DNA from 3 places in the Pseudoalteromonas sp. SG43-6 genome. Region 1 is predicted to be linked to each of the others. Evidence: predicted binding sites of a transcription regulator. Region 1 holds the regulator's gene; each other region holds the start of a gene.
What was found. Region 1 encodes sigma-54, which starts transcription at its own class of promoters, with help from an activator protein. Its sites were predicted from a motif close to GTTGGCACGNNNNTNGNNT; they were not measured.

Region 1 (3,289 bases):
TGATACAAATCTTGGTCTGTTTTTGCGCTACGTAGTTGTTTACAAAAATCTTTGTCGTTGAGTTTATCAGCAATTGTGGCTAACGTCTTCAAATGAAGTTGGCTATCACCATCTGGCACGATGAGAGCTACAAATATATCAACTGGGCGATTATCTATCGCATCAAAATCAATCGGTGATTCACTCACTATAATTATTGCTAGCGGGTTTTCAACACCACTCATACGGCCATGAGGAATAGCAATACCACGACCAATACCCGTACTACCTAGTTTTTCTCTCGACAGTAGTGCGTTGAGGATTTCTTGTTGTGATAGCTGAGGAAGTTGTTCATGAGCCAATTGGCTGATAAATTCAATGATCCGTTTTTTGCTATTAAAAAGGACCGCAGCTTTACTGCAGTCCTGGCAAATAAGTGAGCTTAATTTCATAGTGTTAGTGTCGAGCGTGCTTCTCTTTGTGTTTAATTACCTGACGGTCAAGTTTGTCGATTAGTCCGTCAATGGCTGCATACATGTCTTGGTGCTCAGTTGAGGCAAATAATTCAGCGCCACTGACATGTAATGTGGCTTCTGCTTTTTGGCTTAGCTTTTCTACATCAAGAATGACATGGACATTATTGATATGATCAAAATGCCTTTCAAGCTTGGCAAACTTATTGTTTACATAGTCTCTTAATGAATCAGTAATTTCTACATGACGACCAGTTAAATTTAGTTGCATAAGCATTTTCCTCTTGTGATTTTACGCCTTAAATCAAACTTTTACGTTGATTTGACGGTGGAATAGCCAGTGACTCGCGGTATTTTGCAATAGTCCGTCTAGCTACTTTGATACCTTGCTCTGCCAATATATCTGCAATTTTACTATCACTCAATGGTTTCGCTGAGTTTTCTGCACTGATCAATTTTCTGATCAATGCTCGAATGGCTGTCGATGAGCATTCGCCGCCGTTCTCAGTACTTACATGGCTCGAGAAAAAATATTTTAACTCAAATATACCACGAGGGGTATGCATGTATTTTTGGGTGGTTACACGAGAAATTGTTGATTCGTGCATCTCAACCATTTCGGCAACGTCGTTTAGTACCATAGGGCGCATGGCCTCAGGGCCATGCTCAAAGAATCCTTGCTGCTGTTTAACAATGCAGTTGGTTACTTTGAGTAACGTCTCGTTACGACTTTCTAGGCTTTTAATAAACCATTTAGCTTCTTGCAAATGCGAGCGTATAAATTGGCTGTCAGTGCTTGATTTTACAGAGCGTGACATCGCCGCATATTGGCTGTTCACTCTAATTTTTGGCATGCTGTCTGGATTGAGTTCAACCACCCAGCGACCTTTAATTTTTTTCACCGAAACGTCAGGAATAACATACTCTGATTCTTCGCGTACTATGGTATCCGCAGGCTTTGGGTTAAGGCTGTGGATCAGTGTCATTACTTCTTTTAGTTCATCTTCTTTAAGCTTAGTCTTTTTCATCAAAGTGCGATAGTCACGACTAGCTAATAAATCGATATGATCAGTTAAAATCATTTTTGTCTCGCTAATCCAAGGAGTTGCAGGATCAAATTGATTTAATTGAATACATAAACATTCTTGTAGGCTGCGCGCAGCAATACCAACAGGGTCAAACAACTGAATGCGTTTTAACACTGCTTGCACTTCGTCGAGTTCGATTTCTTCTTCGTTATTACCTTGATTTAAGCTCTCTGCAATGTCTTCGCAGCTCAAGGTTAAAATACCTGAATCGTCAACGGCTTCAACAATCGCAATGGCAATGGCTTCATCGGTTGGACTAAAAGGTGTGAGTTGTAATTGCCACATTAGATATTCGTGCAAGGTTTCAGTTGAGGCACCTTGATAAATTGACTCATCTTCAGGCATTGGCCCAGATGACGTATTTGGCGCAGCACTCATGTATTCGTCCCAGGTGACGTCCATAGCCATTTCGTCACTTAAGGTCTCTTTACTTAATGCTTCGCTACTTTCTTGTTCATATTCGCTTGGCTTGTCGTCTGCTGATGCGCTAACGGTTAAGTCATCGTTATCTTGTTTTTGTTCGTTTTTACCAGCCGTGTCGTCTGAATATTCATGTTCTTCTAGCTCTAACAATGGATTGCTGTCGAGCGCTTCTTGAATTTCTTGCTGGAGATCCAATGTACTGAGTTGCAATAAGCGAATTGCTTGTTGCAGCTGTGGTGTCATTGTAAGTTGCTGGCCCATGCGCAGCTGGAGTGATTGCCTCATGTATCTCTAACAATCCTTTTATTGTTATCATCGTTAAGTCTAGCAGATACTTAGCCGAGCGTGGCTTTATAGCCTAAATTGCTCGCCCAGGTAAACATCGCGGACTGTTTGGTCGGCGAGTACATGCTCAGGGGTACCTGATGCAATTAACTCCCCATGAGAAACTATGTAGGCTTTTTCACAAACATCAAGGGTTTCTCGTACATTGTGGTCGGTAATAAGCACGCCAATACCACGGTTTTTAAGGTGTTCAATAATCTTCTTTATATCTAACACTGAAATAGGATCAACGCCAGCAAAAGGCTCATCAAGTAAGATAAATTTTGGGTTTGCGGCTAAAGCGCGTGCAATTTCAACTCGACGACGTTCACCGCCAGATAATGCCATACCTTGGCTGTCGCGGATATGTTGAATGCTAAACTCATCAAGTAAGCTGTCGAGCGCTTCTTCTCTGGCTTGTTTATTCAGCTCTTTACGAGTTTCTAAAATAGCCATCAGGTTTTGATAAACAGTTAATTTACGGAAGATGGATGATTCTTGTGGCAGGTAGCCAATCCCTAACCGTGCGCGACTGTGCATTGGCAGTAAGGTGATGTCATTATCATCAATACTGATTTTACCTTTGTCGCTTGGAACTAAACCCACAATCATATAAAAGGTGGTGGTTTTACCAGCGCCATTAGGACCCAATAAGCCAACAATGCTGCCTGCGCTAACTTCTAAACCCACGCTTTTTACAACTTGGCGACCTTTATAGCTTTTTGCTAGAAATTCAGCTTTTAATGTACTCATGGCTGCCCTTTAGATTCGTCTTTTTTACTGTCTACTGGTACCAAAATGGTGTGCACACGATCGCTTGAGCTTGCGCCTTTTTCAGCACTGATCAGTTGCTGGTCCATATCATAGGTAATGCTTCTGGCATTGATTTTTTGACCTGCCTGAGTGACTTGTGCATTGCCAACCAAGGTTAAATAGCGCTTAGCGACATCGTAACGGACTTCATCAGCACTGGCACTCATTACTGTGCCATCAGTTTGTTTT
Region 2 (3,289 bases), on a different contig from region 1:
GAGTTTGTAAAACGCTACCCTGAGGTTGAAGTAGATATGGACTTCAACAATCGTAATGTCGACTTAGTTGAAGAAGGTTTTGATTTAGCGATCCGTTTTGGCCGCATGCAAGACTCTAACTTAATTGCACGACCACTTAGCCCGCGAATCATGACTCTCGTTGCCAGTCCAGAATATTTAGCACATCACCCAACCCCAACTACGCCTCAACAATTAACCGCTCATAATTGCTTAATTGCCATGGGGAAACGTTGGCGATTTAATTTTGCCGGCGATATTAAAGAGGTAAAAGTTGCCGGCAACTGGCGCAGTAACCATCCGCGCGCACTATTATCTGCGACATTAGCAGGCTTGGGCATTGCCCATTTAGCCACTGATATTGTTGATAAGTATATTGAAAACGGGCAACTAATTACCTTACTTGATGAGTTTCAGGTAACAGACAATGCCTCTTGGTTAGTGTATCCACGTAAAGATTTAATGCCGTACAGAGTGCGATTATTGATTGAACATTTACTCACAAGCTTTAATCATGCAAGCTAAAATAAAATGGTCTATGCAATATGATGATAATTTAAGCTGTATGTCTGTCACAACTCAGGATAGAATTTAACAAACAACAATAACAAGAGAGCAACATGAACGACTTCTATCAACTTTCAGCCAGCAATCTGCAAGGCCAAAGCATTGATTTTTCAGATTTCGCAGGCAAAGTTGTGTTAATTGTCAACACTGCCAGTAAATGTGGCTTCACTCCACAGTACGAAGGTTTACAACAATTACATGCAAAATACGCTGATCAAGGGTTAGTAATTATTGGTTTTCCGTGCAATCAATTCGGCAAACAAGAGCCTGGCGGCGCAAAAGAAATAGCGCAAGGTTGTTTAATTAACTACGGTGTTGATTTTGTGATGATGAGCAAAATTGATGTTAATGGCGAAAACGCCCACCCCGTATTCAGGCATTTAAAATCAGCCTTACCTGGATTTTTAACCCGCAAAATAAAATGGAATTTCACTAAATTTTTAGTTGGCCGCGACGGCGAGGCAATTAAACGCTTTGCACCATTTACCAAACCGCAACAAATCGAAGGTGCTATTATCAAAGCCCTTAAAAGCAGTAATATCTAAACTCTAAAAGCAATAAAGAGGCAAATTGCCTCTTTATTTAAATTATCTCTTAGTCGTTTAAATACTCATCTAAGTCATCATCGCCCAAGTTTTTACGCAAGCGTTTTTGCTCAAGGTAGTCTTCCAACTTTTTCTTAACCTTTTGCTTATTCTTGTCGTGTTGATTACGCCCGACCATTTCGTACTCGTCTTCAACAAAATCGTCATCTAGCGCATCGTAACTAAATGTCTTACCCACAACCCACTCCATAAAGTGTTTGAGACCAATTAAGGATTTTTTATCACTATCATTGGTAAATTAAAAATGTTCAGCACTATTTCACCGTATGAAAAAGCACCAAAATAAAGCCATAACGCAATTCTAAAATAGTGTTATGTCGATATTGTGAATAAATAGCGCTAAATTTGAGTTCTGGAAAGTGAGAGTTTTTTATCGAAACGATAAGTATCTTTTATGTATTAATGTAAATTAGTCAAAATGACTAAAAAATGGCTTTTTTATAACATTTAAATGTAATTAAAAAAGGGAAAAAAACAATTAACTCATTGTTTTTAAATGCCAATAATTATTGGCATTAAACTTGATAAGTATTAAATACGTTAAATGCGTACTGGTCATAATCAACAAATTAGCAGGAAATAAAAATGAAAAAATTACTATTAATAAGTTCTTTATTCATTGCCACAGGGGCAATGGCACACAATGACAATGAGACGAATATTTCTTTTAGCGGCGACACATGTGACGTTGAATTTAAAAATGATGTGCGTATTAAGCCAAATGAATTAGAAATTTTTACAGCTGATAACCACACTATGACTTTTATAAATAGTGGCGAGTTAATGATTGATGGCCAAACTTTGACACTCAACAGTCAACAACACCAAGCTATCAGTAATTATTCAGACAGTCTGCGTAGCCAATTACCAGAAGTCGCGAACATTGCTATTGAAGGCGTTAAAATTGCCGGGGTCGCCATTGAAGAAGTCGCCAATGCATTTAATATCGATGGCCTAGATAGCATTAATGAATTAATGGCTGATATTCAGGTAGAAGTACAAAACACCTTTTACCAACAAGGCGCTTTTGTAATGGGCCAACAAAGCTTTAGCCAATTTGGCGAAAACTTTGAAAGCCAATTTGATGAGCAAATAGAAAGCGCTGTACAAGCTGCGATGATGCAATCGATGGGTAGTATTTTAATGGCTGTAGGTTCAGAACTAATGGGCTCTGGTGGCGATATGCAAGCCTTTGAACAACGCATGGAAAATATGGGAGCTGAAATTGAAGCCAAAGTTGAGCAACAAGCTAACCAACTTGAAAAACGCGCTGATGCACTGTGCGGTAATTTTTCAACCATTGCTGATCAAGAGCAACAATTAGTTAAACTAGTTCCAGAATTGAAAGACTACCAATTATTTAGTTATAAACAAAATAACTAACTTGAACTCAGGTTCTAAACGCTAAAAGTTTGATATCCCTTTAGCAGCACTCTTTTTTAAAGGTGCTGCTTTTTTATGCCATGCTATTTCTTCGCTAAATGCACTAACTCACCTAGCTTTATAATAGCTTGTTCAATTTTTTCACCCCATGGCAAACCATAACTTAATCGAATACAACTGCGATATTTATTAGTGGCTGAAAAAATATAGCCAGGAGTAATGCTAATGCCACTTTCTAATGCCAGTTGAAATAGTTTTACACTATCGTAAGCCGCACCTAAATCAATCCAGATCACACATCCGCCTTGCGGATCGCTGATCCTAGCGGTACTCGGAAAGGCCTGTTGTAAACACCAGATCATTCGTTCTTTATTAGAACGTAGACGCTGTCGCAGTAGTTTTATATTACGATCATAATCACCACTAACTATAAATTCATATAACGTCCATTGATTGATCAATGAAGTAGAACAACTCAATGCACGCTTATAGCGACGCGCTTTGGCAGCAAACTTTCCGGCAATCAACCAGCCAACACGATAACTCGGCGCCGCAGTTTTAGAAAACGATGCACAGGTTAATACCAACCCTTTTGTTGAGTAAGCCTGAGCGGGTGTACCGCGCTGCGGGGTAAAATGTAAATCACCATACACATCATCTTCAATTAGCACCACATCTTGAGATTCCAATAACTCTACTAATTGTTTACGCTTATG
Region 3 (3,289 bases), on a different contig from region 1:
ATCGACTTTATTATCGTTACCGTATTGATCGTCTTGTTGGATATTACTGCTTACCGTGACGCTACCATGGGTGCTATCAAGATTTTTACGAGTGATAATATTGATTACACCACCGATTGCATCAGCGCCATATAAAGTGGACATTGGGCCACGAACGACTTCAATTCGCTCGATAGCCTCAAGTGGCGGCATATACATAAATTGGCTGTTACCAAAGTTGTTTGGGCCTATATTACCTACATCACTTTGACGGCGGCCATCAATAAGCACTAGAGTATAGCTTGCGGGTAAACCACGCATGGTAATACTAATATTACCGTTTTTATCTTGTCCGGCACCAACATCGATACCTTCGATATCACGAAGCGCATCAGCAAGGCTAGTAAATGGCTTATTTTGTAGATCTTCGCGAGAGACAACCGAGACACTTGCAGGTGCATCTATTAATTTTTGCTCATAACCAGAAGCGGTGACAACCATCACTTCCATATTTTCAGCTGTGTCATCATCAGCAATAAGTGTTGTTGATGTTAATAATGCACTGATCAGTGAGGCCAGATAAAGCGGGCGGGATTTCATTGTACTTCCTTCATGACAAGAATAAAGATTATTAATCTAATAAGCAACCAAGGTAGGTATGATAACAATTATCAGTTGTATGTTCAATTGCGAAATATTTACATTCAATGAATGATTTTCATATTAAATAAAGGTGGGGATGGAGCATGAGCATTAAAAAACCCAGCGTTTGATGCCGGGCTTAGTTAATTTAAGAGTGTTTGCTTAGCCAAGTATTGACCGTGTTAGAGGTGCCTAATAAATGCAAATGGTATAGAGTTGTTGCTATTTAGAGAGCTTTATAAATTAAAGCGGGCACATATAGCAGTTAACTCATCGCATCATTATACTTTTCGGCTAGACTTTCTTTTTGACTTTCGGTTAGCGCTTTACCGGCTAGTTGAAATACTTCATGCTCTTCTTCAGCCAGATGATGATGTACAAGATGATGTAATTTTTTAGCGGTCACAAGCCACACTGGTGAGCTCATATCAGTTTCTTCAAGTTGCTCAATCAATTCATCAAGTTCATGATGCTCTGCAATACTATGACGGGCTTTTTCATGGGTTAAATCATCAAACATCAAAGGATTATAGAAATAACGCTCTTCAAATTTAGCATGTTCTACTAACTCATGTTTTAAATTATCCATAAGAGACTGTCTATTCGGTGACTCCCCCTGGGTTTTTATCAGCGCATCGACAAGCGAACGTTGTTTGTCGTGATCATTACGAAGTGCTTCAAAAATATTCATGGGTTTTCCTTGCTTTACTCATTAATTACAATGAATATTGCAAGACAGAAGCCAACTTTTAAGTTGTTGTAATATATTGATTTAATTTTTTATATTTGAGCTTGTTAAGGTGTTTTCTTGTAAAAATTACCGAGTTAGGTCTTTATATTACATCCATATTCATTGTTATTTAAAAGCAAAAAGGCCAACACGAATGTTGGCCTAAAAGCGTATTTAACACAAAATAATAGGATTATTTATTGGCGTCTTTTACCGCTTTTAACTTGCCTGCATGGTCAATCTCGAATGCTGGCATGTCTTTTTTGCCGTCAATTAAATAGTTATCCATCCAACGCATTAAACGTAAACTGTAATCATATTGCGCGGCTACTTTACGGTTACCATGACCTTCGCCAGGATAGTATACAAGGCGTACATCTTTGCCTTGTACTTTCATATAACGGTACAGTTCCATTGATTGTGCAGGGTGTACGCGAGGATCATCTTTACCATGCATGATCAGTAATGGTGTTTTAGACTGGCCTGCCCAGTAAATAGGGCTGCGCTCTAAATACCACTGCCATTTATCCCATGGGTATGAACGTGCATGCACAAGATTCATTTCGTTAGAAATATCAGTAGTTCCAAATTTAGATAGTTGGTTGGTAACACCTACAAACATCACGCTCGCAGCAAAGTGTTCAGTCAATTTTGTTGCGGCCCATGCTGATGCATAACCACCATAAGAGCCACCCGTAATACCAACACGTTTAGTATCAACTAAGCCCATTTCAACAAGATGCTGTTTAAAGTCAATTAAATCGTCAAACTCTTTACCTGCATAGTCGTTTTGACCAAGCTTTGAATAATCAACGCCTTTACCTGTAGAGCCACGGTAATTTGGGTAAAATACTGCATAACCACGTGCTGCTCCCATTTGACCTGGACGCGAGTAGTTTGTTACCCAACCGTCTTTGTCATGGCTTTCAGGGCCACCGTGCACTGACATGATCAATGGATAGCGCGTGCCTTTTTCATAATCTAATGGGTAGACTAATACGCCATCAATCTCAACACCGTCGCGAGCCTTAAGTGAAATAGTTTCTTGCTTAGCAAAACGTTTGTCATTCAACCAGTTGTTTGAATCCGTTAAACGTTGTGCTTTAGAACCACGAATAATGAATACTTCATTTGGATGCTTTGCAGTGTTTGCACGTAGCGCTAAGGTTTTATCTGAATCAGAAATACTCAGATTTGATGCAATAAATTGGCCTTCATTAATAATTTTTTTGTATTTATTAGAGCCGGTTTTAATGCTTGCGACAAAACTTTGCGTACCTACATTGGCAATAAAATTAAGCGTGTTGCGTTTATGTGACCATTCAAAATCAACGATATGACCCATGAAATTAGGTAACCAATCACTTACTTCACCTGTTTTTGTGTCAGCTAAAAATAAACGACCAGCGGCTGGATCATGCTTATCTTCGGCACCTAGAATTGCGATGTAACGACCATCATGAGACAGTTCAGCACCGTCTAATTTACCTTCAGTAGCAAACGACATCGTCACTTGATTAGTCGCAATATCAAATAAGTGCCATTGTGATTTAGTGTATTTGTCGTCAATTAGCGCTGTAGGCTGGGTTTTTACTAATAACTTATCGCCTTTTGCGGCCCAGTTTACATCACTTACATAGTTTGCAACGTTAAGCGCTGTTGGTGTAAGAGGTTTATCTGTTTTGGCTAAATCGACAATAAATAGTTGTTTATCTCTTAAGCCTAGCTCGTACACCTCAGCCATAAAGCCTAATTTTTTCAGCTCTTTTTCAGATTTATCAGCCGCTGGCATAGCTAAAATAGCGAGTTGTTTGTTATTCGGGCTTAACTGATAGCTAGAAATTGATGTGTCTTTAAGCGATAGTACTTTTTGCGCTTGACCACCATCCACTGGAATTTGATATAACGCGGTAAACTTGTCGTCTTTAAGTTTTGCTA

Region 2: the regulator sigma-54 is predicted to act here: its motif matches at 1,699-1,717, upstream of H5201_RS00340 (YggN family protein).
Region 3: the regulator sigma-54 is predicted to act here: its motif matches at 1,350-1,368, upstream of H5201_RS00835 (hemerythrin domain-containing protein).

What each region holds. Positions count from the first base shown of each region.
Region 1 is NZ_JACJEZ010000067.1:3,514-6,802, forward strand. It holds gene ptsN (PTS IIA-like nitrogen regulatory protein PtsN) at 1-431, opposite strand, end outside; gene hpf (ribosome hibernation promoting factor) at 436-723, opposite strand; gene H5201_RS20260 (RNA polymerase factor sigma-54) at 752-2,248, opposite strand; gene lptB (LPS export ABC transporter ATP-binding protein) at 2,315-3,040, opposite strand; gene lptA (lipopolysaccharide transport periplasmic protein LptA) at 3,037-3,289, opposite strand, start outside.
Region 2 is NZ_JACJEZ010000001.1:76,888-80,176, forward strand. It holds gene H5201_RS00325 (LysR family transcriptional regulator) at 1-543, shown strand, start outside; gene H5201_RS00330 (glutathione peroxidase) at 639-1,130, shown strand; gene H5201_RS00335 (PA3496 family putative envelope integrity protein) at 1,180-1,368, opposite strand; gene H5201_RS00340 (YggN family protein) at 1,776-2,573, shown strand; gene H5201_RS00345 (PLP-dependent aminotransferase family protein) at 2,657-3,289, opposite strand, start outside.
Region 3 is NZ_JACJEZ010000002.1:6,737-10,025, reverse strand. It holds gene H5201_RS00840 (TonB-dependent receptor domain-containing protein) at 1-579, opposite strand, end outside; gene H5201_RS00835 (hemerythrin domain-containing protein) at 887-1,312, opposite strand; gene H5201_RS00830 (S9 family peptidase) at 1,545-3,289, opposite strand, start outside.